3 regions of the Cupriavidus sp. BIC8F genome follow, and region 2 is predicted to be linked to each of the others. Evidence: predicted binding sites of a transcription regulator. Region 2 holds the regulator's gene; each other region holds the start of a gene.

What was found. Region 2 encodes LexA, which represses DNA repair genes until DNA is damaged. Its sites were predicted from a motif close to ACTGTATNNNNATACAGT; they were not measured.
Region 1: RS901_RS07805 (ATP-dependent helicase) is a predicted target of LexA. The motif match lies at 1,807-1,824, and genes of this name have one in related genera.
Region 3: recA (recombinase RecA) is a predicted target of LexA. The motif match lies at 5,891-5,908, and genes of this name have one in related genera.

The regions. Positions count from the first base shown of each region.
Region 1 is NZ_CP136094.1:1,665,013-1,675,043, forward strand. It holds gene RS901_RS07805 (ATP-dependent helicase) at 1-1,758, opposite strand, end outside; gene RS901_RS07810 (TlpA disulfide reductase family protein) at 1,917-2,453, opposite strand; gene RS901_RS07815 (thioredoxin family protein) at 2,565-3,074, opposite strand; gene RS901_RS07820 (hypothetical protein) at 3,193-3,795, shown strand; gene RS901_RS07825 (LysE family transporter) at 3,879-4,526, shown strand; gene RS901_RS07830 (hypothetical protein) at 4,605-4,784, shown strand; gene RS901_RS07835 (GntR family transcriptional regulator) at 4,766-5,488, opposite strand; gene ptsP (phosphoenolpyruvate--protein phosphotransferase) at 5,883-8,435, shown strand; gene nagE (N-acetylglucosamine-specific PTS transporter subunit IIBC) at 8,493-10,031, shown strand, end outside.
Region 2 is NZ_CP136094.1:3,862,147-3,872,177, reverse strand. It holds gene RS901_RS18065 (hypothetical protein) at 38-346, shown strand; tRNA gene RS901_RS18060 (tRNA-His) at 454-529, shown strand; gene RS901_RS18055 (hypothetical protein) at 621-965, shown strand; gene RS901_RS18050 (hypothetical protein) at 1,005-1,175, opposite strand; gene lexA (transcriptional repressor LexA) at 1,286-1,939, opposite strand; gene RS901_RS18040 (asparaginase) at 2,197-3,189, shown strand; gene rpsF (30S ribosomal protein S6) at 3,308-3,682, shown strand; gene priB (primosomal replication protein N) at 3,760-4,059, shown strand; gene rpsR (30S ribosomal protein S18) at 4,063-4,341, shown strand; gene rplI (50S ribosomal protein L9) at 4,374-4,826, shown strand; gene RS901_RS18015 (replicative DNA helicase) at 4,995-6,386, shown strand; gene RS901_RS18010 (DUF47 domain-containing protein) at 6,578-7,204, shown strand; gene RS901_RS18005 (anion permease) at 7,218-8,225, shown strand; gene RS901_RS18000 (C40 family peptidase) at 8,286-8,972, opposite strand; gene RS901_RS17995 (hypothetical protein) at 9,020-9,481, opposite strand; gene RS901_RS17990 (PhoH family protein) at 9,618-10,031, opposite strand, start outside.
Region 3 is NZ_CP136094.1:1,918,183-1,928,213, reverse strand. It holds gene RS901_RS09085 (TerC family protein) at 1-636, opposite strand, end outside; gene sucD (succinate--CoA ligase subunit alpha) at 873-1,754, opposite strand; gene sucC (ADP-forming succinate--CoA ligase subunit beta) at 1,854-3,020, opposite strand; gene RS901_RS09070 (DUF2889 domain-containing protein) at 3,110-3,805, opposite strand; gene recX (recombination regulator RecX) at 4,117-4,584, opposite strand; gene recA (recombinase RecA) at 4,686-5,750, opposite strand; gene RS901_RS09055 (response regulator transcription factor) at 5,977-6,666, shown strand; gene RS901_RS09050 (sensor histidine kinase) at 6,722-8,278, shown strand; gene RS901_RS09045 (DUF4212 domain-containing protein) at 8,275-8,610, shown strand; gene RS901_RS09040 (MFS transporter) at 8,854-10,031, shown strand, end outside.

The DNA of each region.
Region 1 (10,031 bases), 2.1 Mb from region 2:
CTTCCACTCCTGCCCCTTGGCCGAATGGATGGTCGACAGGATCAGGTAGTCCTCGTCGCGCGAGGGCACGCCGGATTCGTCGCTGGAGGCGCTGGGCGGGTCCAGCGTGAGCTCGGTCAGGAAGCGCTCGCGCGCGCCGTAGGTGGCGGCGATGCGCTCCAGCTGCTGCAGGTCGGCCTGGCGCGCGGCGGCATCGTCGTGCAGGCGCTCCAGGTGCGGCGCATACCAGGCCAGCACTTGCTCGAACTCCGAAGGCCATGGCGAGGTGGGCGCCATCAGCGCTCGCGCCAGCGCCAGCAGATCGGCCCAGGCGGGCGCCGCGGCCGGCGGCGGCTCGAATTCCTCCAGCGAGAACAAGGGCTCGGTGGCCAGCGCCATCGCATCGAGCACGCGCGCCGCGGTCTTGGGGCCGATGCCGGGCAGCAGCTGCAGCGTGCGGAAGCCCGCCATGCGGTCGCGCGGGTTTTCCAGCCAGCGCACCACCGCCAGCACGTCCTTGACGTGGGTCGACTCCAGGAATTTCAGCCCGCCGAACTTCACGAACGGGATATTGCGCCGGGCCAGCTCGATCTCTACCTGCGCGCTGTGGTCGGCGGCGCGGAACAGCACCGCCTGTGCCATCAGCGTCAGGCCGGCCTCGCGCCGCGCCAGCACCTGCTCGACCACGTAGCGGGCCTGGTCGGCCTCATCGTTGACCACGATCACGCCGGGCTTTTCGGCCGAGGCGCGCTCGGACCACAGGTCCTTGGTATAGCGCTCGGCCGCCAGCCCGATCACGGCGTTGGCGGCCTGCAGGATCGGCTGCGTCGAGCGGTAGTTCTGCGACAGCGTGACCTGCTGCGCGGCCGGCGTGAACTGCGCAGGGAAGTCCAGGATATTGCGCACGGTGGCGCCGCGGAAGGCATAGATCGACTGCGCGTCGTCGCCCACCACGGTCAGGCCGCGGCCGTCCGGTCGCATGGCCAGCAGGATCGACGCCTGCAGCGCATTGGTGTCCTGGTATTCGTCGACCAGCACATGGTCGAAGCGCGCGCCCATGTCCTGTGCGATGGTGGGCTCGGCCATGGCCTGCGCCCAGTACAGCAGCAGGTCGTCATAGTCCAGCACATGCTGCTTCTGCTTGGCCTCGACATAGCCGGCGAACAGGGTGCGCAGCGCATCGGCCCACATCGCGTAGCGCGGGAACTGCTGCCTGAGCACGTCTTCCAGTGGCGCCTGGGTGTTGACCACGCGCGAGTAGATCGCCAGGCAGGTTTCCTTCTTCGGGAAGCGGCTGGCGGTCTCCGACAGGCCCAGGTCGTGGCGCACCACGTGCATCAGGTCGGCGGCATCGCCGCGGTCGCTGATGGTGAAGGCGGGCGACAGGCCCAGGGTCTCGGCGTATTCGCGCAGCAGGCGCGCGCCGATGGCGTGGTAGGTGCCGGACCACTGCAGCGCCGCGCGCCCCGCGCCGGTCTGGGTGCCCAGCGCCTGGTCGACGATGCGCTCGACGCGCCGTCCCATCTCGGCCGCGGCGCGGCGCGAGAACGTCAGCAGCAGGATGCGGCGCGGATCGGCGCCGGCCAGCACCAGGTGCGCGACGCGGTGCGCCAGCGTATTGGTCTTGCCCGAGCCGGCGCCGGCGATGATCAGCAGCGGCGCGTCGCTGCCGTGTTCCACCGCGGCACGCTGCTCCGGGTTGAGCCGGGACAGGTAGGCGGGGACGTCATCGGCTTCAGGGGCAGCGAGGTCGGCGGCGGGGGCTAGGTCCAAAGTCACAGGGAGGGCTCGGGGAAGGCTCGGAAATCTCAAAAAAGGCTGGCGCCAACTGTATATCCATACAGGGTTTCAGCGCAACCAGCCGACGGGCGATCGGGACATGAAAACAAAAAAGGTGCTCGATGAGCACCTTTTCCCGGTGGTTGGCAGCGACAGCGTTACGCGGACTTTGCCAGCGCGCCATCCAGCAGCTTGTGCAGGGCATCCCACTCGGGCTCGCCCACATAGCGCTTCAGGATGCGGCCGTCCTTGTCGACCACGAAGGTGGTCGGCGTCAGCTGCACATTGCCGAAGGCCTTGGCCGCGGCGCCGTCGGAATCCATCGCCACCTTGAACGGCAGGCCGCGCGTCTTGGCGTAGTTCATCACATACATGGGCGGGTCGTAGTTCATCGCCACGGCGACGAATTCCAGCCCCTTGCCCTTGAACTGCTCATAGGTGCGGACCATGTCCGGCATTTCCTTGACGCAGGTGGCGCAGCTGGTGGCCCAGAAGTTGATCATGTAGACCTTGCCCTTGAGGTCGGCGGTGCTGACCTTCTCGCCCGACAGCAGCGTGAAGGTGGCCGCCGGCGCCGTATTGGCCGGCGACAGTGCGCGATAGCCGAACCAGCCCAGCAGCGCGAGCACGACCACGGCAACGACGATGGGCCAGGGCTTGCGGGAGGATTTGGTGGCAGGGGCAGCAGTGGTCATGGAATCCGGGTCAGGCAGGTTCGGTGAGCAATGGGACATTCTAATGCCGCGGGCGTTCGCGCGCTGCGCGGGGCCGGGCTGCGGCAATCTGCCGCAAGCGCCCCCATCCATTCAGCGCCGGGTGGCGATGGCGGCGCGTGCCTGGTCCAGCGCCTGTTCCAGGTAGGCCCCGTAGAAATCCGGCTGCATGCCGCGCAGCGGGCCGGCGGCGGCGCGGCCCTGGCGGTCCAGGAACAGCACCGTGGGCGCCACCCGCACCTGGTGCGCCCGCGCCCACGCGCGCGCGGTGGTCAGGCTGCCGTCGGCATCGCGCAGCGGGGTGTCGGCGGTCATGTCGAGCTCGCGCACGGCAATCTCGCCGGCGGCGGCCTGCGGGCCCAGGTAGTTGCGGCGCACGGCATCGCAATAGCTGCAGCCCGGCATCGACACCAGCACCACCAGCGGCTCGCCGCGGCGCGCGGCCTCGGTGCCGTGGGCGCCCAGGTCGGTGGCCGGCGGCAGGTGGGCGGGGCTGGCGGCGGCTGCGGGCATGCCGGCCGCGGCTGCCAGCAACGCGCTCGCGGCCACCCAGCGCAGGCTGGTGATGGCAAAGGCGTGACGGGCGATGCGGGCGGCAGGCATGGCAGGAACGTGGGGGCAGGGGGAGTGGGAGCGGCGCGGCAAGCACTGGCGCGCCGCTTTCGGGATAATACCGGTTTCCGCCCGCAGCCTGCGCGCGCCGTCCCCCCATGGATTCCCGATGCGTCTTGTGCCGCCCCCGCCGAGCTTTCCTGCCGCTGTCCGCCGGCCGCTGCTGTGCTGTGCCGCCGTGCTGGCATTCGCCCTGTGCGCCTGTTCGCCGCGCTATGACTGGCGCACCATCCAGTCCGGCGAGGGCGCCTATGCCGCGCTCTATCCGGGCAAGCCCACCAGCGCCGCGCGCGACGTGACCATTGCCGGGCGCAAGCTGCCGATGACCATGGAAGCCGCGCGCGTCGACGATACGCTCTTTGCCGTGGGCGTGGTGACGCTGCCCGCCGATGACGAAGCGCTGCGGCGCGAGGCGCTGGCGGCGATGCAGGCCGGCCTGCTGGCCAACCTTGGCACGCCGTCGGGCGAGCCGCGCGCGCGGCCCGTCACGGTGATGAGTGCTGACCGTCCGGGCCGCCCGCTTGCCGGCGTGGAAGTGCAGGCCAGCGGCGTGTCGCCGCAGGACCAGTCGCCGCGCCGGCTGACGGCGCGCCTGGTGGCCGTGGGTACGCGCGCGTATCAGGCGGTGGTGCTGGAATCGGGCGATGCCGCGCGCGACGCGCGCCAGGCCGAGCAGGTGGAGCAGTTCCTGGGCGGCTTCCACCCGTTCTGACGCGCCGCGCCGCAGGAAAGATTGTTTGTGCCGTGGCTGCGGGAGCGTGGCCCCGGCATGGTTGTCGTCAAAGGAGAGTTGGGATGCGTTGGGAAGTGTGGTTGGCTTATTTCGCCGCGTGCTGGGTGATCGCCGTGTCGCCGGGGTCGGGCGCGGTGCTGTCGATGAGCCATGGGCTCTCGTACGGGCTGCGCAGGACCACCACCACCATCTTCGGCCTGCAGGCCGGGCTGGTGATCGTGCTGCTGGTGGCGGGCGGCGGCCTGGGCGCGCTGCTGCTGGCCTCGGAGCAGGCCTTCATGGTGGTCAAGACGATTGGCGCGCTGTACCTGATCTACCTCGGCGTGCAGCAATGGCGCGCGAAGATGGAGAGCGGGGCGGACCAGGGTGGCAGCGCCGCCCCCGTGCGCGTGGCGGTGATGAGCCGGCGCCGGCGCTTTGCCACCGGCCTGCTGACCAACGTGACCAACCCCAAGGGCATCATCTTCATGGTCGCGGTGCTGCCGCAGTTCATCGATCCCAACCGGCCGCTGGCGCTGCAGCTGGCGATCCTGGCCGCCACCATGTGCTGCGTGGACCTGGTGGTGATGCATGGCTATGCGCTGCTGGCTTCGCGCATGCAGGGGCTGTTCCGCAATGCGCGCGCGGTGCGCTGGCAGAACCGCTTCTTTGGCAGCGTGCTGATGGCGGTGGGCGCTGCGCTGTTCTTCGTGCGCCGGCAACACGCCTGAGCAGGGTCGGCATCAATACTGGCGCGCACCGGCCGGGTTTGCTTCAATGAGGAGGAAACCCGGCCACGGAGACCCCGCATGCCCGCCTCGCTGAACCCCTACGCCGGTGCGCGCTTGCAGCCGCGCCATACCGTGCCCCCGGACGAAGAGCCCGCGCCGCCGGGCGTGCCTCCGAACTTGCCGTTGCCGCCAGAGGAAGACCCGACCCCGCCCCCGGTCGAGCCGCCTGTGGCCGGCCGCTACTGCTTGAGCTCGTAGAAGTCGTTCAGGCAGTAGGCGTCGGTCAGTTCGACCGGCTTGTCGCCATGGGTATAGCCGGTGCGCAGGATATGCAGCAGCGGCTCCCCCGGCGCGATATTCAGGCGCGTGGCCAGTTCCTCGCTGGCGACGATCGCGCGCAGCTTCTCGGTCACGCGCAGCACTGGCTGGCCGATCCGCTCCAGGTAGGCATAGAGTGATTCGCCGATGGCGCTGGCGTCCGGCAGTACCGCCAGCGCCAGCGTGGTCACGTCCATCCAGAAGGTCTTGCCGTCGGCCTTGCGCAGCCGGGTCAGCCTGACAATCTCTTCGCCTTCCGGCAGTGCCAGCGCCGCGGCCTCCTGCGTCGTGGCGCGGCGGCGTTCGAACGCCACCAGCTCGCTGGCCGGCGTCATGCCGCGCCGGCGCGCCAGCTCGCTGAAGTTGTCCAGCCGCGCCGCCTTCGGCTCAGGGCGCGGCGCGATAAAGGTGCCCGCGCCGCGGCTGCGCGTGATCGCGCCTTCCTCTGCCAGCATCTGCAGCGCGCGCCGGGCCGTGACGCGTGAAATCCCCAGTGAATCCACCAGCGTGCGCTCGGACGGCAGCGCGTCGCCCACCCGCCATTGGCCGGCCTGGATGGCCGCAGCCAGCCTGCGCGCCACTTGCAGGTAGATCGGCGTCGCCTCCGCTTCGTCCGGCTTGAGGGCCTGCAACCGTTGATCCATTGCGAATCCTCGTAGGTACCAGAATGTGGGAGCGATGATACCACTTTAGGACATTTCGAGTCGATGTGGCTGGACTTGCGCGGCCTCGGTGATGAAGGCACCACAGCCTCGCTTTTCGTCATTGGTATTAGAAAGGTTTCACTGATTATGCTGGCGGAAAGCGCTGCTGGGATTGGGGGAAATCCTAGGCGTCGTCAAGGGGTGTGTGATGAATCCGCCAAATGTGAGGGCCGTGCGAGTGCTGCTTTGCGCCATCTCAATAAAGATGCCACTTAGATACAATAACATTGTAGTGGTTTTCACTGGTATTTTTATTGTCGGTGGCCGTCTATCTTTCCCCTGACCCTGGCGCCGCCGCATTCCCGCACCGGCTGCCGCGATTTCTGGAAGCAAGATGGCTGAGACGAGCGAAACCCTGTTGCTGCGGGCTCCGGTAAGCGGAGTGCTGCTTCCCCTCGCGGCGGTGCCGGACCCGGTCTTTGCCGACGGCATGTTCGGCGACGGCCTGGCCATCGACCCCCTGAGCGACACGCTGGTGGCGCCTTGCGACGGCACCATCGTCCACCTGGCCGCCACCGGCCACGCCCTGACGCTGCAGGCTCCGTGCGGGGCGCAGGTGCTGCTGCATGTCGGCATCGATACGGTGTCGCTGCGCGGCGAAGGCTTTGCGCCTTGCGTGGCGCAGGGTGCTGCCGTGCGCCAGGGCGATGCGCTGATCCGTTTCGATGTCGACCGCGTCGCGCAGCAGGCGCCGAGCCTGGTGACGGTGATGGCGATCGCCAATGGCGATGCCTTCACCGTCGCCGCCAGGACCGACGCGGCGCAGGCCGAGGCAGGCCGCACGGTGCTGCTGCAGGTGCGTGCCGCGGATGCTGCGGCGCCTGCGCGGGAAGACCACGCGACCGCGGCCGAACAGCGGCGCTCGGTCACGCTGGCCTGCCCTGGCGGCCTGCATGCCCGGCCCGCGGCACGGGCGCGCGAAGCCGCGCGCGGCCTGGACGCCACCGTCGCATTGCACTACGGCAGCCGGCAGGCGAGCCTGGCCAGCCTGGTGGCGCTGCTGGGCCTGGCCGCCGGCGACGGCGCCACGGTCGAGCTGGTGGCAACCGGCCGCGATGCCGGCGCCGCGCTCGATGCGGTCGCGTACGAACTGCAACGCGCCGGCGTGGGCGAAGAAGAACCCGTACCCAAGGTAGCCGCACCGGTGGCGCAGCCCGGCCCTGGCGCCGACCTGCCGGCGGTTGGCATCCCCGGCGTGGCTGCCGCCCCCGGCATCGCGATCGGCACGCTGCACTGGTGGCGCGAGACCACGCTGGAGCCGGCCGAGGTCGGCCAGGGCATTGCTGCCGAGCGCGAGGCCCTGCGCGCCGCGCTGGCGGCCATCGACGCCCAGCTGGCGTATGAGAGCGAAGCCGCCACCGCGCGCCGCGCCGGCGCCGAGGCCGGCATCTTCGCCATGCATCGCGCGCTGCTGGAAGACCCGGCCCTGCAGGGCGCGGCCGAGACCATGATCGCCGCCGGCAAGAGCGCGGGCTTTGCATGGCGCGAGGCCACCCGGGCCGAAGCCGCCATGCTGTCCGCGATGGCCGACCGCCGCATGGCCGAACGTGCCGCCGACCTGCTGGATCTGGGCAAGCGCGTGCTGCGTGCGCTGGCCCCGGCGGGCAGTGTCCCGGTCCAGCTGCCCGCACCGGCTGCCGACGGCGATGTCATCGTGCTGGCCGCTGGGGAATTCACGCCCTCCGACCTGACGGGACTGGACCGCACCCGGGTTGCCGCACTGGTGATGGCGCGCGGTGGCCCGACCTCGCACGCGGCCATCATCGCGCGCCAGCTCGGCATCCCTTGCCTGGTGGCGCTAGGCAGCGCGCTGGAGCGCCTGCAGGACGGCACGCCGGTCATCGCCGACGGCGACAGCGCCCGCCTGCACGCCTGCCCCGATGCGCATTTGCTGGGCGCCGCTGCCAGCGCCGTCAGGCTGCGCACGCAGCAGCGCGAGGCCGACCTGCGCGCCGCGCACGCCGCGGCCAGCACCCGCGATGGCGTGCCTGTCGAGGTGGCCGCGAATATCGGCAGCCTCGACGACGCCCGCAATGCCGTGGCGCATGGTGCCGATGCGGTCGGCTTGCTGCGCACCGAACTGCTGTTCCTGCACGGCGACGCAGCCCCCGCGGCGGCGGACCATACCGCCCGCTGCCAGGCCATTGCCGATGCCCTGCAGGGGCGCAGCGCGATCGTGCGCACGCTTGATATCGGCGCCGACAAGGACGCCGCCTGGCTGCACCTGCCTGCCGAAGACAACCCCGCCCTGGGCCTGCGCGGCGTGCGCCTGGCGCAGGTGCGCCCGCAACTGCTGGACGATCAGCTGAGCGGCCTGCTGGCCGTGCGCGCGAGTGCGCCGCTGCGCATCCTGCTGCCCATGGTCAGCGAGGTCGGCGAACTGCTGGCCTGGCGCGAACGCATCCGTGCGCTGGCGGCCAAAGCGGGCGCCGATCCCGATATCGAGGTCGGCGTGATGATCGAAGTCCCTTCCGCCGCGCTGCTGGCCGACCAGCTCGCCGAGCACGCCGATTTCTTTTCGATCGGCACCAATGACCTGACCCAGTACACCCTGGCCATGGACCGCTGCCAGCCCGAACTGGCGGCGCGCATGGACGGCCTGCATCCCGCGGTGCTGCGCATGATCGCCGCCACCACCGAGGGCGCCGCGCGCCACGGGCGCTGGGTGGGCGTGTGCGGCGCGCTGGCGGGCGACCCGCTGGCCGTGCCGGTGCTGGTCGGCCTGGGCGTGACCGAGTTGTCAGTCGACGCCGGGCTGGTGCCGGGCGTCAAGGCGCGCGTGCGCGCGCTCTCGCATGCCGATTGCCGGCAGCGCGCAGGCGAATTGCTGCGGCTGCCGTCAGCCGCCGCGGTGCGCGACGCGTGCCGCCGCTACTGGCCCGCATAAACGCCGGCCGACCAGAACCCAATACGCGCCACGCGCGCACAGATTCGGAGAACGCCAATGAAGATGGACCTGCTGCCCAGGGTGCAACGCCTGGGCGCCACGCTGATGCTGCCGATTGCCGTGCTGCCCGTGGCCGGCCTGCTGCTGCGCCTGGGCCAGCCCGACGTGTTCGACATCAAGCTGATGGCCGAGGCCGGCAACGCGGTCTTTGCCAACCTGGCCCTGCTGTTCGCGATCGGCGTGGCGGTGGGCTTTGCGCGCGACAACAACGGCGCGGCGGCGCTGGCCGGCACCATCGGCTACCTGGTGCTGACCACGGTGATGAAGACCATCGACAAGTCGCTCGACATGGGCGTGCTGGCCGGCATCGTCGCCGGCGCGGTCGCTGGCGGGCTCTACAACCGCTATCGCAACGTCGCGCTGCCACCCTATCTGGGCTTCTTCGCCGGCAAGCGCTTCGTGCCCATCGTCACGGCGCTGTGCTGCCTGCTGCTGGGCATCGTGCTGGCCTACGCATGGGCGCCGGTGCAGGCGGGCATCAACGCGGCCGGCGCATGGCTGACCACGGCGGGCTCGGCCGGCGCCTTTGTGTTCGGGCTGCTGAACCGGCTGCTGCTGGTGACCGGGCTGCACCACCTGATCAATACCCTGGCGTGGTTCGTGTTCGGCAGCTACGCCGATCCGGCCACGGGGGCGGCGGTATCGGGCGACCTGCACCGCTACTTTGCCGGCGACCCCGGCGCAGGCCTGTTCATGACCGGCTTCTTCCCGGTAATGATGTTCGGCCTGCCCGCCGCCTGCCTGGCGATGTACCACGAGACGCCGCCGGCGCGGCGCGCGCTGGTGGGCGGCATGCTGTTCTCGATGGCGCTGACCTCGTTCCTGACCGGCATCACCGAGCCAATCGAGTTCAGCTTCATGTTCCTGGCGCCGGTGCTGTACGGCCTGCATGCGCTGATGACTGGCCTGTCGATGGCGCTGTGCCATGCGCTCGATATCCGGCTGGGCTTCACCTTCTCGGCGGGCGCGATCGACTATGTGCTGGGCTACGGGCTGTCCAGCCGCGGCTGGCTGGCGATTCCGCTGGGGCTGGCCTATGCGCTGGCCTATTACGGGCTGTTCCGCTTCTTCATCCGCCGCTTCAACCTGCTGACGCCGGGCCGCGATGAAGTGGTGCCCGTGGTGCCCGCCGGCGGTGCCGCGCAGCCGGCCACGGGCAGCGTGGCGCAACGCTATGTCGAAGCGCTGGGCGGCCCCGCCAACCTGGTCGTGGTCGATGCCTGCACCACGCGGCTGCGGCTGAACGTGGCCGACATCGGCGCGGTGTCAGAGCCGCAACTCAAGGCGCTGGGCGTGCGCGGCGTGCTCAAGCGCCCGCCCAACGTGGTGCAGGTTGTGATCGGGCCGCAGGCCGAGCAGGTTGCCGGCGACATCCGCGCGGTGCTGCAGCAGGCGCCGCAGGCCACGGCCGTCGTGGCTGCTGCGCCCGCCGCTGCAACCCAGGCGCCCGTGCCGGCTGCTGGCGCCTTCGATCCCGCCTGGTGGATCGATGCGCTGGGCGGCGCCGCCAATATCGCCTCGGTCGGCGTGGTGGCA
Region 2 (10,031 bases):
GATCCCTCGCATTGCCCTAGGCGAGACAAGGCATGGCATGCGGACCGATGCCGGCAGGGGGAGCAGCGTGGAAAAAGCAAACGTGGAAAACGAAGCGCCGTTCGGTGTTGTCTATGAAGACTTCAGGGTGGTCTGGGTCGCCGAGCAACTGCAGGACGGCAAATGGACGGCACGCTACTGCTGGCACCCCGGCACTTCGGAAGCCGCTGGCAAGGCGTTGCAGGAAGCCGTGCTGAATGGCAAGTCGCGCCGCCTGTTGGGGCAGTTCGATACCGAAGCCGAGACCGTCGAGGCCATCAAGCAGGCAGTGCTGCTTGAGGCAAAGTGGAGCCCGTCCCGAACCTGAGCTCTTATCTCAAAAAAAATTGTGCGGGATACTAGCCATCCCGGGAAACTGTTTGTATAATCTTGGTTTTCGTCGATCAGCAACGTAACGCGCTGATGACCTCTACGGTGGCTGTAGCTCAGTTGGTAGAGTCCAGGATTGTGATTCCTGTCGTCGTGGGTTCGAGTCCCATCAGCCACCCCAAAGCATTTTCCAGAACGGCGCCTCGCGAGGGCGCCGTTTTGCATTCCCCGGGGGTGGTATGTCTGTTCGAGCGGCAGTGATTGGCGTAGCGATGGCAGCCATGGTGGCAGGGTGCGCCACCGGAACTTCTGAAAAGGCCATTCGCGCGCGTGCGCCCATGCGCTTGTTCACGCCCGCCATGATGGGCGATGTTGCGAAATGCCTGCGCAACAATCTGGGCGATGACGCGGCGGTCGTCAACTATCCGGCGAAGAACCAGACTGAGATCCGCATCGGCCAGGCCACGTCTGGCGGTGAATACCGATACGCCTATCTGATTTCGCTGACGGCGAAGCCGGATGGTACGGCACTGGAACTGCGCAAGAGCGATACGTGGTTCCCGCAGCTGACGCCGCAGGAGCTGGAAGCCGAAACCAAGGCGTGCGCGCGTAGCTGAGGGCAGGGCCCACGGCTACGCGGGCTGCGCCCGCAGGGTTCAGGCAGCCAGCTTTTCGGCGGCTTCGAGTTCAAGCATGCGGCAGATCGCCGCCATGCTGCCGACCATGGTGCGGCGCTGCGTACCCTGGTAGACGCGTACGCCCTTGCTCTGGCGGAACGGCACGGGCTTGACCGGGTGACGGGCGGCGACTTGGTGGATTTGCGGCATGGTGGCACCTCTTTTAGGCAAAGCGGGGTCAACACCCGGCAAGCCGGGCGGCGTCTGCAAAGCAATGGAAGCGGGTGGGCCCGCGCAGGCTCGCTGCCTGCGGTGCCCGGCTAGAAGCCGGAAGATCGGATCAGACCGACGGCGATGCCTTCCAGCGAGAACTCCTCGCCAGGCTCCACGATGATGTTGGTGAAGTCCGGGTTTTCTGCGATCAGTTCGATATGGCCACCGCGTCGCTGCAGGCGCTTGACGGTCACGTCATCACCCAGGCGCGCCACCACGATCTTGCCGTTGGCGGCTTCGCTGGCGCGGCGCACGGCCAGCAGGTCGCCATCGAGGATGCCGGCATCGCGCATGCTCAGGCCGCGCACACGCAGCAGGTAATCAGGGCGTTCGTCGAAGACCGAGGCGTCGACCTGGTACTGGCGGTCGATATGCTCGGCGGCAAGTATCGGGCTGCCGGCGGCAACGCGGCCCACCAGCGGCAGCGTCAGCTGCATCACGCCGGCCATCGGCAACGAAAACTGGTCGGGCATTTCCGAATCGCTGCGTGCCACCTTCAGGCGGATGCCGCGTGAGGCGCCCGGGGTCAGTTCGATCACGCCCTTGCGTGCCAGCGCCCTCAGGTGTTCTTCTGCGGCATTGGGCGAGGAGAAGCCGAACTCTGCGGCGATTTCGGCGCGCGTGGGCGGAAAGCCGGTGCGGCGGATCGTGTTGCGGATCAGATCGAAAATCTGCTGCTGCCGGGGTGTCAGGGTCGCCATGGGATCGCCGTTCCGTGCAGGGCCGCGGGGATTCCGGGTAAGGGGTCGGTCGATCCCTTATCCTGCATCCGGCTGGCCGGGCACTGTATGTTTAAACAGTATGCTGTGATTTTATACAGTATCGGCCTGAGCGCAAGCAGAATTTTTCGGGCGTGTCGCATGGACGGAATGTGGATCGCCAGCGCGGGCTCGCGGCGAGGCCGGGCGCGCCCGCTACAATCGGCATTCCTGTTTTCCCATATTCTTTGCACGCCTCCATGACCCAATTGCCTCGCATCATCGTACTGGCCACCGGCGGCACCATCGCTGGCGCGGCCGGCAACTCCGCCAGCAGCGCACGCTACCAGGCGGCGACCGTGCCGGTGTCGTCGTTGCTGGCAGCGGTGCCAGCGCTGCAGTCGGCGGCCCGCATTGAAGCCGAGCAGGTGGCCCAGGTCGACAGCAAGGACATGACCTTCACGCTCTGGCAAACGCTGGCGGCGCGGGTTGAGCACTGGTCCGCGCAGCCCGACGTGGCCGGCATCGTGATCACGCACGGCACCGATACGCTGGAAGAAACCGCGATGGCGCTGCACCTGACGCAATCGTGCCCGGTGCCCGTGGTGATGACGGCGGCAATGCGCCCGTCGACATCGCTGTCGGCCGATGGCCCGCTGAATCTGCTGGATGCGGTGCGCGTGGCCGCTCATCCCGATGCGCGCGGCAAGGGTGTGCTGGTGGTACTGAACCAGCAGATCCACGCTGCGCGGGATGTGGCCAAGGCCCACACGTCGGCGGTGGATGCCTTTGTCTCGGCCTGCGGGCCGCTGGGTTTCGTGCAGGATGACTATGTGCGCTTCGCGCGCGCGCCGCGCGCGGCCTGGGTGATTGGGCCGATGCCGGCGGCGTGGCCGATGGTGGAGATCGTGGCCAGCTACGCCCAGCCGGGCAGGGTAGCTGTGGATGCGCTGGTCCGCGCGGGCATTGCCGGACTGGTGGTGGCTGCCGCCGGCAATGGCTCGGTGCATGAGGTGCTGGCCGAGGCGCTGGCCGATGCCGCTGCCGCGGGCGTGGCCGTGGTGCGCAGTTCCCGCACCGGGGCCGGCCATGTGGCGATTCCACCCCAGCTCAGCCCGGCGGATGGGGCTTTTGTTTCCGCAACGGACCTCAATCCCTATAAGGCGCGCGTGCTGCTGGCCCTGGCGCTGGCAGCCGATGCAGGACTGGCGCGGGATCCGGCAAGGCTGCAGACTTTGTTTGCCAACGCCTGATTTGCCTGTGTAAACAGCGGCTTGCGCAATTGCTGACATGCGCGCTATAATTTAAAGCTATTCAACCTTGCCACACCGGACTCGTGACGCCCGGGTGGCTAATCCAAAAGGAGCGTCAATGCGTCATTACGAAATCGTCTTCATCGTCCACCCGGACCAGAGCGAGCAAGTGCCGGCCATGATCGAGCGCTACAAGCAGCTCGTGACCTCGCAGAACGGCAACGTTCACCGCGTGGAAGACTGGGGCCGTCGCCAGATGGCTTACATGATCCAGAAGCTGGCCAAGGCTCACTACGTTTGCCTGAACATCGAATGCGGCAAGGAAACGCTGGCTGAACTGGAACACGCGTTCAAGTTCAACGACGCCGTCCTGCGCCACCTGATCGTGCAGACCAAGAAGGCCGAGACCGCACCTTCGCCGATGATGAAGGAAGTGCAGCGCGAAGAAGCCCGCAAGGCCGCGCAAACGACCACCGAAGGCCAGGCCGCCTGAGTGCGGACTGCGGTGCGCGCCATGGCTGACAGCGTCGGCCGCGGCAGCATGGATTGCAACCAGCAAGAGGCTCCGCGTTGAACCAGCTTCGGCTTGCCGCCACCCTGGCGGAACGCGATGCCCTGCGCTATACCCCGGCCGGGGTCCCCGTCGTGAACTGCATCCTGCAGTACAGCGGCGAGGCCGTCGAGGCGCAAACGCCGCGGCAGGTCGAGTTTGCAATCGCAGCGATGGGGATCGGACAGGTTGGCCAGCGTCTGGAGCGGTTACCGCTCGGCACGCTGCTCGACTGCGAAGGATTCCTGGCCCGCAGGCACCGCAACAGCAAGGCTCTCGTCTTTCACATCACTGGATGTAAAGCATTCGAAAAGGATTGAATCATGGCATTCGTCAAACGTGACAACAAGAACAAGAAGCGCTTCCAGCAACAGAACCCGCTGTTCAAGCGTAAGCGCTTCTGCCGCTTCACCGTGGCTGGCGTGGAACAGATCGACTACAAGGATCTGGACACCCTGAAGGACTTCATCGGCGACAACGGCAAGATCACGCCGGCCCGCCTGACCGGTACCAAGGCTCACTATCAGCGTCAGCTGGATACGGCCATCAAGCGTGCGCGTTTCCTCGCGCTGATGCCGTACACCGACCTGCACAAGAACTGATCAGGCCCTAGGTCCGTTAAGGAGAGAATACGATGCAAATTATTCTGCTGGAAAAAGTCGTCAACCTGGGCAACCTGGGTGACATCGTCAAGGTGAAGGACGGTTACGCCCGTAACTTCCTGATCCCGGGTAAGAAGGCCCGCCGTGCTACGCAAACCGCGATCGCCGAATTCGAAGTCAAGCGCGCCGAGCTGGAAAAGGCCGCTGCCGAGAAGCTGGCCGCCGCGCAAGCCGAAGGCGAGAAGCTGAACGGCCTGACCGTGCAGATCACCCAGAAGTCGGGTGTGGACGGCCGCCTGTTCGGTTCCGTGACCAACGCCGACATCGCTGAAGCCCTGGCTGGCCAAGGCTTCAAGCTGGAAAAGGCCCAGGTTCGCATGCCGAATGGCCCGCTGAAGATGGTGGGCGACCACCCGGTCAGCGTTGCGCTGCACACGGACGTCGTGGTCGACGTGACCGTGTCGGTCGTGGGCGAGAGCGTCTAAGGACGTGCCGCCTCGCCGGCGCGCTGCGCCGGCTGAAGCACCGCAAGCACTGCAAGCAAGAAAGGCAGGAGCCCTGGCTCCTGCCTTTTTTGTTGTTCGCTCGTGTTTGCGGGCCCCGTCGCCAAATGTACGGCGAAGTGCGTCCACGCGCCGGTATAATCCCTCCCCATGAACGCGCCTGTCGCCGATCCCCAACTCGAGAACCTCAAGGTCCCGCCGCACTCCATCGAAGCCGAGCAATCGGTGCTGGGTGGCCTGCTGCTGGACAACGCCGCCTGGGACCGCATTGCGGATTTCATCTCCGAGGCGGATTTCTACCGTTTTGACCACCGGATGATCTTCCAGAGCATCGCCCGGCTGATCTCGGCCACCAAGCCGGCCGACGTGATCACGGTCTATGAGATGCTGCAGGTCGCCGGCAAGGCCGAGGAGGTGGGCGGCCTGGCGTACCTGAATTCGCTGGCGCAGAACACGCCCAGCGCGGCCAATATCCGCCGCTACGCGGAGATCGTGCGTGAGCGCTCGGTGCTGCGCAAGCTGGTGACGGCGGCAGACGATATCGCCTCGGCCGCGTTCGCGCCCAAGGGCCGCGAGGTGCGCGAGCTGCTGGATGAGGCGGAGTCCAAGGTCTTTGCGATTGCCGAAGAAGGCTCGCGCGGCCAGAAGGGTTTCCAGGAAATCCAGCCGCTGCTGACCCAGGTGGTCGAGCGCATCGACGAGCTGTATCACCGCGATTCCACCACCGACGTCACCGGCGTCCCGACCGGCTTCATCGACCTGGACAAGATGACCAGCGGCATGCAGCCGGGCGACCTGGTCATCGTGGCCGGCCGCCCGTCGATGGGCAAGACGGCGTTCTCGCTGAACATCGGTGAGCACGTGGCGGTGGAGCAGGGCCTGCCGGTGGCAGTGTTCTCGATGGAAATGGCGGGCACCCAGCTGGCCATGCGTATGCTCGGCTCGGTAGGCCGCCTCGACCAGCACCGGCTGCGCACGGGCCGCCTGCTGGATGAAGACTGGCCGCGGCTGACGCATGCGATCCAGCGCATGAACGACACCCAGCTGTTCATCGACGAAACGCCGGCGCTGAACCCGATGGAGCTGCGTGCCCGTTCGCGGCGCCTGGCGCGCCAGTGCGGGCAGCTTGGCCTGATCATCATCGATTACCTCCAGCTGATGTCAGGTTCCGGCGGCGGCGAGAACCGCGCCACGGAAATTTCCGAAATTTCCCGTTCGCTCAAGGGCCTGGCCAAGGAACTCAACTGCCCGGTGATTGCACTGTCGCAGCTGAACCGAAGCCTGGAACAGCGCCCCAACAAGCGTCCGGTGATGTCCGACCTGCGCGAGTCCGGCGCTATCGAACAGGATGCCGACGTGATCCTGTTCATCTACCGCGACGAAGTCTATAACGCGGACTCCCAGGACAAGGGCACGGCCGAGATCATTATCGGCAAGCAGCGTAACGGCCCGATCGGCACGGTGCGCCTGACCTTCCTGGGCCAGTTCACGAAGTTCGACAACTTCAGCGGCGGCCCGGCTTTCTTCGACAACGACACCTGACGAAGTCAAGCCAGCCTGCAATAGTCTGTGCGGCGCCGTCTTGTTTGCGCCAAATTCGCGGGCAATGTCCCTGTAACCCTGTAAAATATTGCGCTTTGATGACAGTCGCCACCCGCGACTGTCATGCAACGCGCCCGCTCAATCCTGCAACACAATCAGCAGCGTTACCACGCTGCCACAAGGAACATTCCATGTTCGGCCGATTCATGCCCACGGAGGGCAAGTTCTTCGAATATTTCAACCAGCACGCCGACTGCGCGGTGACCGCCGCCCATGAGCTCCAGGCACTGGTCAACGACTTGCCCAACGCCGAGGCCCATGCGCGCCGCGTCCAGGCCACCGAAAAGAAGGCCGACCGGATTACGCACGACACCATCGACCTGCTGCACAAGACCTTCATCACGCCGCTGGACCGCGACGAGATCCACAAGCTCATCACGACCATGGACGACATCCTGGACCTGATGGAAGACGTGGCCGAGACCATCTCGCTGTACGACGTGACCAACCTGACCGACGAGGCGCTGCGCCTGGCGGCCATCTGCGTGCAGTGCTGCGACCAGGTCAAGATCGCGGTGGGCCTGCTCGAGGACATGGGCAACGCCAGCACCATCCTGAAGACCGCCCAGCAGATCGACCAGCTTGAGTCGGAAGCCGACCGCGTGATGCGCTCGGCGATGTCCAAGCTGTTCCGCGACGAGACCGACGTCAAGCGCCTGATCAAGCTGAAGGCCATCTACGAACAGCTCGAGACGATCACCGACAAGTGCGAGGACGTCGCCAACATCATCGAAGGCATCGTCCTGGAAAACGCCTGAGGCGGCAATCGGCATGCAGACCATACAAATGAGCCTGTGGGTGATCGCCTTGCTGGTGGCGCTCGCGCTGCTGTTCGACTTCATGAACGGCTTCCACGACGCGGCCAACTCGATCGCCACGGTGGTGTCCACCGGCGTGCTCAAGCCGCACCATGCGGTGGCAATGGCGGCGATGTGCAACGTTGTCGCAATCTTTGTCTTTCACCTGAAGGTGGCGGCCACGGTGGGGACCGGCACCATCGACGTCAATATCGTCGACCACTACGTGATATTCGGGGCCCTGGTCGGGGCGATCGCCTGGAACGTCATCACCTGGTATTACGGCATCCCGTCGTCGTCGTCGCACGCGCTGATCGGCGGGCTGGTGGGCGCGGCGGTGGCCAAGGCCGGCACGGGCGCGCTGGTGGGCAGCGGCCTGCTGAAGACCGTGGCGTTCATCCTGATTTCGCCGCTGCTGGGGTTCATCCTCGGTTCGATGATGATGGTGATCGTGGGCTGGACCTTCTTCCGCACGCCGCCGTCGCGCGTGGACCGCTGGTTCCGCCGGCTGCAGCTGGTCTCGGCCTCGCTGTACAGCCTGGGCCACGGCGGCAATGACGCGCAGAAGACCATCGGCATCATCTGGATGCTGCTGATCGCCAGCGGCCATGTGGTGGCCGGCGGCCAGCCGCCGACCTGGGTGATCGTCAGCTGCTACGTGGCCATCGGCATGGGCACGCTGTTCGGCGGCTGGCGGATCGTGCGCACCATGGGCCAGAAGATCACCAAGCTCAAGCCGGTCGGCGGCTTCTGCGCCGAGACGGGCGGGGCGATCACGCTGTTCTTTGCCTCGGCGCTGGGCGTGCCGGTATCGACCACGCATACCATCACCGGCGCCATCGTCGGCGTCGGCTCGGCACAGAAGATGTCGGCGGTGCGCTGGGGCGTGGCCGGCAATATCGTCTGGGCCTGGGTGCTGACGATTCCGGCATCGGCCTTCATGGCGGCGATCGCATGGTGGATCGGGCGGCATATCCTGTAAGGCAGGGGCCGCCGTACCAACAAAAAGCCAGGCTGATGCCTGGCTTTTTGTTTGGGCGCTTCACTGGTTGGCGAAGGCAGCGATGGGATCGTCGTCGACCGGAAGCGGTGCAGGGGCCGGCGCGGGCTCAGGCAGCGGTTGCGCGGCCGGGGGTGCCACCGGCGCTGGCGGCACGGGCGGCTGGTTGACTACCGCGACCACGCGGCGCGCGCCGTTGTAGCGCGAGGCCCAGTAAGGCTTGCCCATGTCTTCGAGCCGGACCGTGCCGCCGGACGACGGTGCATGGACAAAGCGGTTCTGTCCGACGTAGATGCCCACGTGCGAATTGGCGCGGCCGGTGGTGTTGAAGAACACCAGGTCGCCGGACGCCACCTCGCTGCGGTCCAGCGAGCTGCCGCGGGCGCCCATCGCCTCGGTCGTGCGCGGCAGGTTCACATTGGCCGCGCGCGACACCACGTAGCGCACCAGCCCGCTGCAGTCAAAGCCGGAGTCCGGCGTATTGCCGCCGTAGCGATAGGGTGTGCCGACCAGCGACATCGCCTGAATGGAAATTTCTTCCAGTCCGGCGCTGGGGTCGACCAGGGGCTTGCCCGGCGTGCGCGGCAGGCCGGCGTGGCGCGAAGGCGGGGAACTGGCGCAGGCCGCCAGCAGCAGGGCGGTGGCGCAGAGCAGCGGCAGCCGGACCTGGGCAAGCAGGCCCTGCGCACGCGATGGATGGGAAGAGATTCGGGTACGGCGCAATGGCATCCTGGGTTTCCGGTCGCCGGCCTGCCGGCGCACCGGAAGCCTTGCCGCTACCAGCGTAGCTGGGCGTTGCGCGTACCGGTGCTGACCTTGATGGACTTGGCCTGGCCCTTGTAACTGGCCTCGATATTGTAGCTGCCTTCGGGCGCACGTATCAGGCAGCGCGGGCCGGCGGCGCGGAAGCTGGCGACTTCTTGCTCGTCGCGCACCAGCCTGACCGCCACGTCCGACAGGAATTCACCGTTCGCACCCTGTGTAAACAGGATGCCTATATTGAAGTCCTTTTCCTTCGCGGCCAGCGCCTGGCGCTCGTCCTCGGCGACACCGCCGCAGACGTAGCTGACCGGGCCCATGGTGCGGATCACCATTTCTTCTTCGGCGGCATGGGCCGGGCGCCAGCTGGCGGCAAGCGCGATGCCGGCGGCAGCCAGCACGGCCAGCACAAGGCGCTGCCTGTGCTGGCTGCGGGCGACGGCAGGCGCATGCGTGCCGGGCAGATGCTGGATATTCATCGACGCCTCCAGTGGGGATGCGGGGCAACGGCAAACATGGGCCATCATAGCCCCAAAGTGCTTGTCGTTGACGACGGCGCTCAGGCACTGCGGGCGCGCCCCGCCACCGGCAGGGCGCGCCCGCAGGCTGCCAGTGTCAGAGCACGTCGCCGGCGTGGTCCGCTAGGCGCGAGCGTTCGCCGCGCGCCAGCGTGATATGGCCGCTGTGGCTCCAGCCCTTGAAGCGGTCGACCACGTAGGTCAGGCCCGATGAACCCTCGGTGAGGTACGGCGTGTCGATCTGCGCGATATTGCCCAGGCAGATGATCTTGGTGCCCGGGCCGGCGCGCGTCACCAGCGTCTTCATCTGCTTGGGCGTCAGGTTCTGTGCCTCGTCGATGATGACGAACTTGTTGACGAAGGTGCGCCCGCGCATGAAATTCATGCTCTTGACCTTGATGCGCGAGCGGATCAGTTCCTGCGTGGCCGCGCGGCCCCAGTCGCCAGCGCTGTCGTCGCTCTTCTGCAGCACCTCGAGGTTGTCGTCGAACGCGCCCATCCACGGCTGCAT
Region 3 (10,031 bases), 1.9 Mb from region 2:
GCCGGCGGCGCCGAATACCAGGTGGGCGTGCGGCACGTGGACTTCGAACCAGGCGGCGTCGACCGGGTCGCTGACCAGCATTTCGCCAGCCAGGTAGCCCAGCAGCGCGGCGCCCAGCACGATGATGACCGGGAAGCGCTCCATGACCTTGAGCAGCAGCGTGCTGCCGAACACGATCAGCGGGATCGACAGGCCCAGACCGATGATCAGCAGCATCAGCTGGCTGCCCTCGGGGCCCTTCTGCGCGGCGGCGGCCACGGCCACCACGTTGTCCAGCGACATCACCAGGTCGGCGATCAGGATGGTACGGATGGCGGCCCAGATATTGTCCTTGCCGTCGTGGCCTTCCTCGTCGTCATCGCCGGTCAGCAGCTGCACGCCAATGTAGACCAGCAGCACGGCGCCGACGATCTTCAGGTACGGCAGGCTCAGCAGCTTGACCGCGGCCACGGTCAGCACCACGCGCATGATGATGGCGGCGGCGCTGCCCCAGAAGATGGCCTTCTTCTGCTGGGCGGGCGGCAGGTTGCGCGAGGCGAGCGCGATCACCACCGCGTTGTCGCCGGACAGGACGATATTGGTCAGGATGATCGATCCCAACGCAATCCAGAATGTGGTGGAAGACAGCAGTTCCACGGCAGGGCTCCTCGATTTTTTTAGGTGGCACACCCGTCATCTGACGGGTTTCGGATGTCTCAAAATACGAACATGACTATTTACCGCATGAACCTTTCGATTACATTTCAATCCTGTCATGTTTCGCCTAGGGGGTATCCCTGACCCCCGCTGCGCCAGAATGACAATGCCCCCGCGCGGGCGGGGGCATTGCCTGGTGCGCCATCCCCGCGCTGGCGGGAATGGCAAGGTACGTCTTACAGCATTGCCTTCAGCAGGCGGCCCATCTCCGACGGGTTCTTGGTCACCTTGATACCGCAGGCTTCCATGATTTCCAGCTTGGCCTGGGCGGTATCGGCACCGCCCGAGATCAGCGCGCCGGCGTGGCCCATGCGCTTGCCCGGAGGCGCGGTCACGCCAGCGATGAAGCCAACCACCGGCTTCTTCATGTTTTCCTTGATCCAGTAAGCCGCGTTGGCTTCGTCCGGACCGCCGATCTCGCCGATCATGACCACGGCGTCCGTTTCCGGATCGTCGTTGAACATCTTCATCACGTCGATGTGCTTCAGGCCGTTGATGGGGTCGCCACCAATGCCGACAGCCGACGACTGGCCCAGGCCCAGCGCGGTCAGCTGGCCCACGGCTTCATACGTCAGCGTGCCCGAGCGCGACACCACGCCGATGCGGCCCTTCTTGTGGATATGGCCCGGCATGATGCCGATCTTGATTTCGTCCGGCGTGATCAGGCCCGGGCAGTTCGGTCCCAGCAGCAGGGTCTTCTTCTTCTCGCGGCGCATGCGGTCCTTGACTTCCATCATGTCGCGCACGGGGATGCCTTCGGTAATGCAGACCACCAGGTCCAGGTCGGCGTCAACGGCTTCCCAGATCGCGGCAGCGGCGCCTGCGGGCGGCACGTAGATGACCGACACGGTGGCGCCGGTCTGGGCCTTGGCGTCCTTGACGCTGGCGTAGATGGGAATGCCTTCGAAGTCTTCACCGGCCTTCTTCGGGTTCACGCCCGCGACGAAGCAGTTCTTGCCGTTGGCGTAGTCGCGGCAGCCACGGGTGTGGAACTGGCCGGTCTTGCCGGTGATGCCCTGGGTGATGACCTTGGTGTCTTTGTTGATCAGAATCGACATGCTGTAATCCTTTGCTTGGCTACGAGCGGCGCGCGCGAGGGCGCATCAAAGCGCCTGCGCACCGCCCGCGTTCGCGTATGGTTGCGTTCGTGCGACGGCTTACTTGCCAGCGGCAGCGGCCACCACCTTCTGGGCGGCTTCTTCCATCGTGTCGGCCGAGATGATGGGCAGGCCCGAGTCGGCCAGCATCTTCTTGCCGAGGTCTTCGTTGGTGCCCTTCATGCGCACGACCAGCGGCACCGTCAGGTGCACCGCCTTGGACGCGGAGATCACGCCTTCGGCGATCACGTCGCAACGCATGATGCCGCCGAAGATGTTGACCAGGATGGCCTCCACGTTCGGGTTGCTCAGCATCAGCTTGAAGGCTTCGGTCACCTTCTCGGTGGTGGCACCGCCGCCCACGTCGAGGAAGTTGGCCGGCTCGCCGCCGAACAGCTTGATGGTGTCCATGGTGGCCATGGCCAGGCCGGCGCCGTTCACCAGGCAGCCGATGTTGCCGTCCAGCGAGATGTAGGCCAGGTCGAACTTCGAGGCTTCGATTTCGTTGGCGTCTTCTTCATCCAGGTCGCGGTAGGCGACGATTTCCGGGTGACGGAACAGCGCGTTCGAGTCGAAGTTGAACTTGGCGTCCAGCGCGATGACCTTGCCGTCGCCGGTCAGGATCAGCGGGTTGATTTCAGCCAGCGAAGCGTCGGTTTCATAGAACGCCTTGTACAGGCCTTGCAGGGCCTGGCGGGCTTGCGCCACGCTCGCGTCGGGCACGCCGATCTTGCGGGCGATGTCGTCGGCTTCAGCGTCGGTCAGGCCGACCGACGGCTCGATGATCAGGGTGTGGATCTTTTCCGGGCTGTGGGCAGCGACTTCCTCGATGTCCATGCCGCCTTCGCTCGAGGCCATCAGCGCGACCTTCTGCGAAACACGGTCCACCACCAGCGAAACGTACAGTTCCTTCTTGATGTCGGCGCCTTCTTCGATCAGCAGGCGGTTGACCTTCTTGCCTTCCGGGCCGGTCTGGTGCGTGACCAGTTGCATGCCCAGGATGTTCGAGGCGTAGGTCTTGACGTCGTCGATGCTCTTGGCAACCTTCACGCCGCCGCCCTTGCCGCGGCCACCCGCATGAATCTGGGCCTTGACGACCCACACCGGGCCGCCGAGCGTTTCTGCGGCCTTCAGGGCCTCGTCAACCGAGAACGCGGGGATGCCGCGCGGAACCGGCACATTGTATTTGCGCAGGATTTCCTTGCCTTGATACTCATGGATATTCATGCGTGTTTCCTTTCGGGTAGGCGTAAAAGGTAGAAGGGAAGAATCTGAAAGAAGACGAACTCTCTCGTCAGGCTGGCCAATCCTGAGAATCAGCCGGAGGTGCCGGTCGGCCGCTCGGCCGGGACAGCGTCGTTGCCGTGTTCGCCGCGGTCGCCATTGGCCGCGGCTGGCGCCTGAGGCGCAGATGCGACGGCAGGTGCTGCCTCGGCCCGTACCTTGGGCGTCGGCTGGTGACCATACCAGCGCGGGTAAAACTGACGAACCACCTCGCCATCGAAACGCAGGGCGTGGCAGCCGTTCAACTGATAGGGCGGCTCCGGATTCGGGTCGTCCTCGCCGTTGTCGCGGATATTGATGACTTCACCGGCAAAGGCCTGGATCGCCGTGCTGGGCAGCACGCCGGCGGCCTCGGTCAGGTGCGAGCAACCGTGCATGCCGCCCAGGCGCTCGCGCACGGCCTTGCGAAAGCCCTTGCGCAGGTTCAGGCCGATCAGCTTGCGGTAAGCCGGGCCAATCGTGTCGCAATGAGCCGGATACGGCACCCAGTCCGAGCAGGCCTCGGCATCCAGCACCGTCATTTCCTCATTGATCGTGACGCGCAGCCACAGGTCGTGCAGGGGCTGGCCCACCGGGCGGACGCGGTCGCCGGCCAGTTCGATGTCGCGAGGTTTGGTGTCGGTCAGGCGCACCTCGATGTCCCACAAGCCGTCCTCTCTCTGGTACGCCTCGGCCGTAATGGCGCGACGGTGACGCTGGGAGCGGTTGACGGGCTGGGACAGAGGCATGGCCAGGCTGGAAATACGGGGGGCTGGGGAACGGCGGTGCCGGAGCACCGAATAACCCGGGGAGTTTAACATGCCGCGCTGCGTTGGCCGGGAACATCCTTGCGCAGCAACTGTCGCGGCAGGATTGTCGGCCGACCATGGCACCCCGCCATGGCATCGCGCCTTGCCGCAACGCACCAGTGACACGGGCTCAGCGGTGGCAACAAGATCGTCCCCAGTCCAGCCCCGAGATGACGCAATGCAGCGAATACACCCTGATAACAGTGCAGGTACTCCGGGTGAAAAATGGCGCATGCGCCATACGCCGGTACTTAACCCTCGTCGCCGTAGTCTTCGTCCGCACCCTGGATGATCTTGCTGACGACCGAACGCGAAAACCCGCGCGCCACCATGAAGCGGATCTGCTTGGCCCGCGCCTCGGGCGTGTCGGGTGGTGTGCCAAAGCGCTTGCGCCAGACCTCACGGGCGCGCTCTACTTCCGTGGCGCGCAGCCGCTCCTGCAGATCACCCAGCTGCTCGCTGCCGAGCTTGTGGGTCTTGGCTTCCTGCATCACGCGCGCGGTGCCGTAGCGGGCGCCGCGGCGGTGCACAAGGCTGTCGGCAAAGCGCTGGTTCGACAGCCAGTTCTCGCGCTCCAGCGCGTCCAGCAACTGCTCCAGCTGCTCGGCCGACTCGGCATGCGGCGCCAGCTTGCGCGCCAGCTCGGCACGGCTGTGCTCGCGGCGCGACAGGTAGCCGACGGCGCGGGCCTTCAGCGAAAGCGGGGGACGGGTTGCCATGGGTTACCGGATTCTGTGGATGGGGGGGCCGCGCCAAGCAAAAAGGCCGGGGCATCGGCGATGCCCCGGCCTTCCGGATGGCGCAATGGCCGCTGGCGCGGTCAGTCTTCGACCGCTACCGCCGTGGCAGCCGCCGTGGGGTTCATGGCCACCACGCCCAGCGCCGCGCGCACCTTGTTTTCAATCTCGTCGGCAATGTCCGGGTTCTCGCGCAGGTATTCGCGCGCGTTGTCCTTGCCCTGGCCGATCTTGTCGCCGTTGTAGCTGTACCAGGCGCCGGATTTTTCAACGATCTTGGCGTCCACGCCCAGGTCGATGATCTCGCCCTGGCGCGAGATGCCCTGGCCGTACAGGATATCGAAGAAGGCTTCGCGGAACGGCGGCGACACCTTGTTCTTGACCACCTTGACCTTGGTCTCGTTGCCGATCACGTCGTCGCCCTTCTTGATCGAGCCGATGCGGCGGATATCCAGGCGCACCGAGGCGTAGAACTTCAGCGCGTTGCCGCCGGTGGTGGTTTCCGGCGAGCCGAACATCACGCCGATCTTCATGCGGATCTGGTTGATGAAGATCACCAGGCAGTTGGTGCGCTTGATAGTGCCGGTCAGCTTGCGCAGCGCCTGGCTCATCAGGCGGGCCTGCAGGCCCGGCAGCGAGTCGCCCATTTCGCCTTCGATTTCGGCCTTGGGCACCAGCGCCGCCACCGAGTCGATCACGATCAGGTCGATCGAGCCCGAGCGCACCAGCGCGTCGGTGATTTCCAGCGCCTGTTCGCCGGTGTCCGGCTGCGAGATCAGCAGGTCGCCGACATTGACGCCCAGCTTGTTGGCGTAGCTGACGTCCAGCGCGTGCTCGGCGTCGATAAAGGCGCAGGTGCCGCCCAGCTTCTGCATCTCGGCCACGACCTGCAGCGTCAGCGTGGTCTTGCCCGACGATTCCGGACCATAGATCTCGACCACGCGGCCACGCGGCAGGCCGCCGACGCCAAGCGCGATGTCCAGGCCGAGCGAACCGGTGGATACCACCTGGATGTCCTTTTCGACCTCGCCGTCGCCCAGGCGCATGATCGAGCCCTTGCCGAACTGCTTCTCGATCTGGGAGAGCGCGGCGGCAAGCGCCTTCTGCTTCTCGGCGCTCACGCCGGCACCTGCCTTCTTGTCGTCCATGGTCGTCCTTGAATCAATGGTGTATAAATAGGCCGCATGTGGCGCGGCACCGGCATTTTCCGGCGCCAGTGCCGGCCCGGCTGTCTGCGCGGCCGCTCTCCAGGGGGTCTCCCCGGGCGGCCCCAGCGGAACGTGCGGGTACTGTATAAAAAAACAGTATGCTTGGCAAGCCCCATCGCGCCCCATTCCGCCGGCGCCGGCTATGCCGGCCAGGGTGGAGACAACCATGCGCATTCTGATCGCCGAAGATGACGACGTGCTGGCCGACGGCCTGACGCGCTCGCTACGCCACTCGGGCTATGCCGTCGACCACGTCACCAACGGCCTGGAAGCCGATTCCGCGCTGTCGACCCAGACCTTCGACCTGCTGATCCTGGATCTGGGCCTGCCGCGCATGTCCGGGCTGGAAGTGCTCAAGCGCCTGCGCGCGCGCGGCGCCATGCTGCCGGTGCTGATCCTGACCGCCGCCGACAGCGTCGACGAGCGCGTCAAGGGCCTGGACCTGGGCGCCGACGACTATATGGCCAAGCCCTTTGCCCTGTCCGAGCTTGAAGCGCGCGTGCGCGCGCTGGTGCGGCGCGGCGCCGGCGGGGGCGCCACGCTGATGCGGCACGGGCCGCTGGCCTACGACCAGGTCGGGCGCATCGCCTATCTCAACGACCAGATGCTGGACCTGTCCGCGCGCGAGATCGGATTGCTGGAGATCCTGCTGACACGCAGCGGCCGCCTGGTATCGAAAGAGCAGCTGGTGGACCACCTGTGCGAGTGGGGCGAGGAAGTCAGCAACAACGCCATCGAGGTCTACGTGCATCGGCTGCGCAAGAAGATCGAAGTCGGCGGCATCCGCATCGCCACCGTGCGCGGGCTGGGCTACTGCCTGGAGAAATTCCAGCCGGCGGTGGCCACGCACCACTGATCCCCGCCCGACGCCACCGCAGGCCAAGCGACCGACCTGAGCGCAAACCGCCGAGATGAGCCTGCTGCGACTGCCCTGGCGGCGCGCGCCCCGCGCCGCGCCACCCCCTCCTTCCGCCGCCCCGGCCCCGGACGCCGCCGACCAGGACCTGGCCGACGCGCTGCCGCACCTGGAGGAAAGCACCGCGCATCCGTCGCCGCGCTCATTGTTCGGCGAGATCCTCGACTGGATGCTGGCGCCGCTGCTGCTGCTCTGGCCGATGAGCATCGCGGTGACCTACCTGGTGGCCAAGTCGATCGCCAACGGGCCCTTCGACCGCGCGCTGGAAGCCAGCGCCATCGTGCTGTCGCAGCAGGTGCGCGAGGTCAACGGGCGCATCACGCTGCAGCTGCCGCTGTCGGCGCGCGAGATCCTGCGCGCGGACGAGACCGACAACATCTATTACCAGGTGGTCGGCAAGCGCGGCGAGTACATCGCCGGCGACCACGACCTGCCGCTGCCGTCCGAGGAAGACCAGGGCCATGCGGGCCTGGTGTCCCTGCGCGATGACCACGTGGCCGGCAACGACGTGCGCGTGGCCTACACCTATATCGACCTGAAGCAGGTCAGCGGCACTCAGCCGGTGCTGGTGCAGGTGGCCGAGACCCTGGACAAGCGCGCGCGCCTGGCCAACGAGATCATCAAGGGCGTGATCCTGCCGCAGTTCGTGATCCTGCCGCTGGCGGTGGTGCTGGTGTGGTTCGGGCTGTCGCGCGGGCTGGCGCCGCTGACCGCGATCCAGCAGCGCATCCGCGCGCGCAACCCCGGCGACACCAGCCCGATCGACGAACGCGCTGCGCCGCAGGAAATCACGCCGCTGGTGGGTTCGTTCAACGACCTGCTGGCGCGCCTGGACCAGTCGGTGCAGACGCAGAAGCGCTTTATCGCCGATGCCGCGCACCAGATGAAGACACCGCTGGCGGGCCTGCGCATGCAGGCCGAACTGGCGCAGCGCGAGCAGTCGCCGGAAGAGCTGCGGCGCTCGCTGGCGCAGATCGCCGGCAGCTCTGAGCGCACCGCGCACCTGGTCACGCAGCTGCTGTCGCTGGCGCGCATGGAAAACCTGGCGGGCACCGGCGGCATGGCGGCGCTGGACCTGGCGGCGCTCGCGCGCGAGGTGATCAAGGACTGGCTGCCGCAGGCCTGGGCGCGCGACATCGACCTGGGACTGGATGCGGACGACCATCCTGTGATGGTGCAGGGCAACCGCCTGATGCTGACCGAGATGCTGAACAACCTGCTCGACAACGCCATCCGCTACACGCCGCGCGGCGGGCATGCCACCGTGCGCGTCAGCGCCGATGCCTTCGAGCCGTTCGCCTACCTGGATGTGGAAGACACTGGCCCGGGCATTGCGCCGGCCGAGCGCGAGCGCGTGATGGAGCGCTTCTACCGCGTGCTCGGCACCAATACCGAAGGCAGCGGCCTGGGCCTGGCCATCGTGCGCGAGATCGTGCAGCAGCACGGCGGCGACGTCCAGATCTCCGACCATGTCTACCAGCAATCGCCACGGCTGGCCGGCGCGCATTTCCGCGTGACGCTGCGCCGGCCCGACTACCTCCCGCCCGCATGAACGACAGCCCCGCCCCCGATAGTGCCGAAGCCCGCCAGCGCCAGGCCTGGCGGCGCAACCTGCGCTGGATCTGCGGCCTGCTCGCGATCTGGTTCACCGTCACCTTCGTGGTGGCATGGTTTGCGCGCGAGCTGCGCTTCGACTTCTTTGGCTGGCCGTTCTCGTTCTGGGTCGGCGCGCAAGGCGCGCTGGTGGTCTACGTGCTGATGGCCGCGCTCTACGCCTGGCGCATGAACCGCGCCGACGGCGAAGCCGGCACCGACAGCCTGGCCGCGCCCGCCCCGGCGCCTTCGCAGGGCGCGTCGCGCGGCACGGGCGCCGATGCTGCATAGCCGCACCCCTGCAAAGCGCGCCATTCAGCCGCACAAGCACATCGCTCCCCGCAGCGCAGCATCCAGCCGCCCGCCGGCGGCTAGCGTATACCCCGACATTCTTTGACGATTCCGCGCCCGGGTCTGTCAGAACGCAGTAAGTTTCGCCACCCACAATCCTCTGCAACTCAGGCATAGCGGCCAGCCGCGCGGTCTTTCCCGCGCCACGCCCACCCGAGATCCATTCCAGACGGAGGAGACAATATGGCAAACGTGCAAAACGTTGCGGTGCCCGGAGGGGGCGCGCAGAACGCACCGATGACAGCTGAAGAGCGCAAGGTGATCTTTGCCTCATCGCTGGGCACGGTGTTCGAGTGGTACGACTTTTATCTCTACGGCTCGCTGGCGGCGATCATTGCAAAGCAGTTCTTCGCCGGACTGGATCCCACCTCGGCCTTCATCTTCGCGCTGCTCGCATTCGCCGCCGGCTTTATCGTGCGGCCGTTCGGCGCGCTGGTGTTCGGCCGCCTGGGCGACATGATCGGACGCAAGTACACCTTCCTGGTGACGATCCTGCTCATGGGCCTGTCGACCTTCATCGTCGGCCTGCTGCCGGGCTATGCCACCATCGGCTGGGCCGCGCCGATCATCCTGATCGCACTGCGCATGCTGCAGGGCCTGGCGCTCGGCGGCGAGTACGGCGGTGCCGCCACCTACGTGGCCGAGCACGCACCGCACGGCAAGCGCGGCGCCTATACCTCGTGGATCCAGACCACGGCCACGCTGGGCCTGTTCCTGTCGCTGATCGTGATCCTGCTGTGCCGCGAAATGACCGGGCCCGACTTCGAGACCTGGGGCTGGCGCATCCCGTTCCTGGTGTCGATCCTGCTGCTGGGCGTGTCGGTGTATATCCGCCTGTCGATGAGCGAATCCCCGGCGTTCCAGCGCATGAAGGCAGAGGGCAAGACCTCCAAGGCCCCGCTGACCGAGTCCTTCGGCCAGTGGCGCAACCTGAAGATCGTGATCCTGGCGCTGGTCGGCCTGACCGCCGGGCAGGCGGTGGTGTGGTACACCGGCCAGTTCTACACGCTGTTCTTCCTCACCCAGGTGCTGAAGGTCGACGCCAAGACCGCCAACCTGCTGATCGCCGGCGCGCTGGTGCTGGGCACCCCCTTCTTCGTCTTCTTCGGTTCGCTGTCCGACAAGATCGGCCGCAAGTGGATCATCATGGCCGGTTGCGCGCTGGCAGTGCTGACCTACTTCCCCATCTTCAAGGGCCTGACCCACTACGCCAACCCCTCGCTCGAGCGCGCCCAGCAAAGCGCACAGATCGTCGTCACCGCCGATCCGAAGCAGTGCTCCTTCCAGGGCAGCCCGATCGCCCGCGAGATCGACTTCCGCAGCTCGTGCGACATCGTCAAGCGCACCCTGGCCCAGGCATC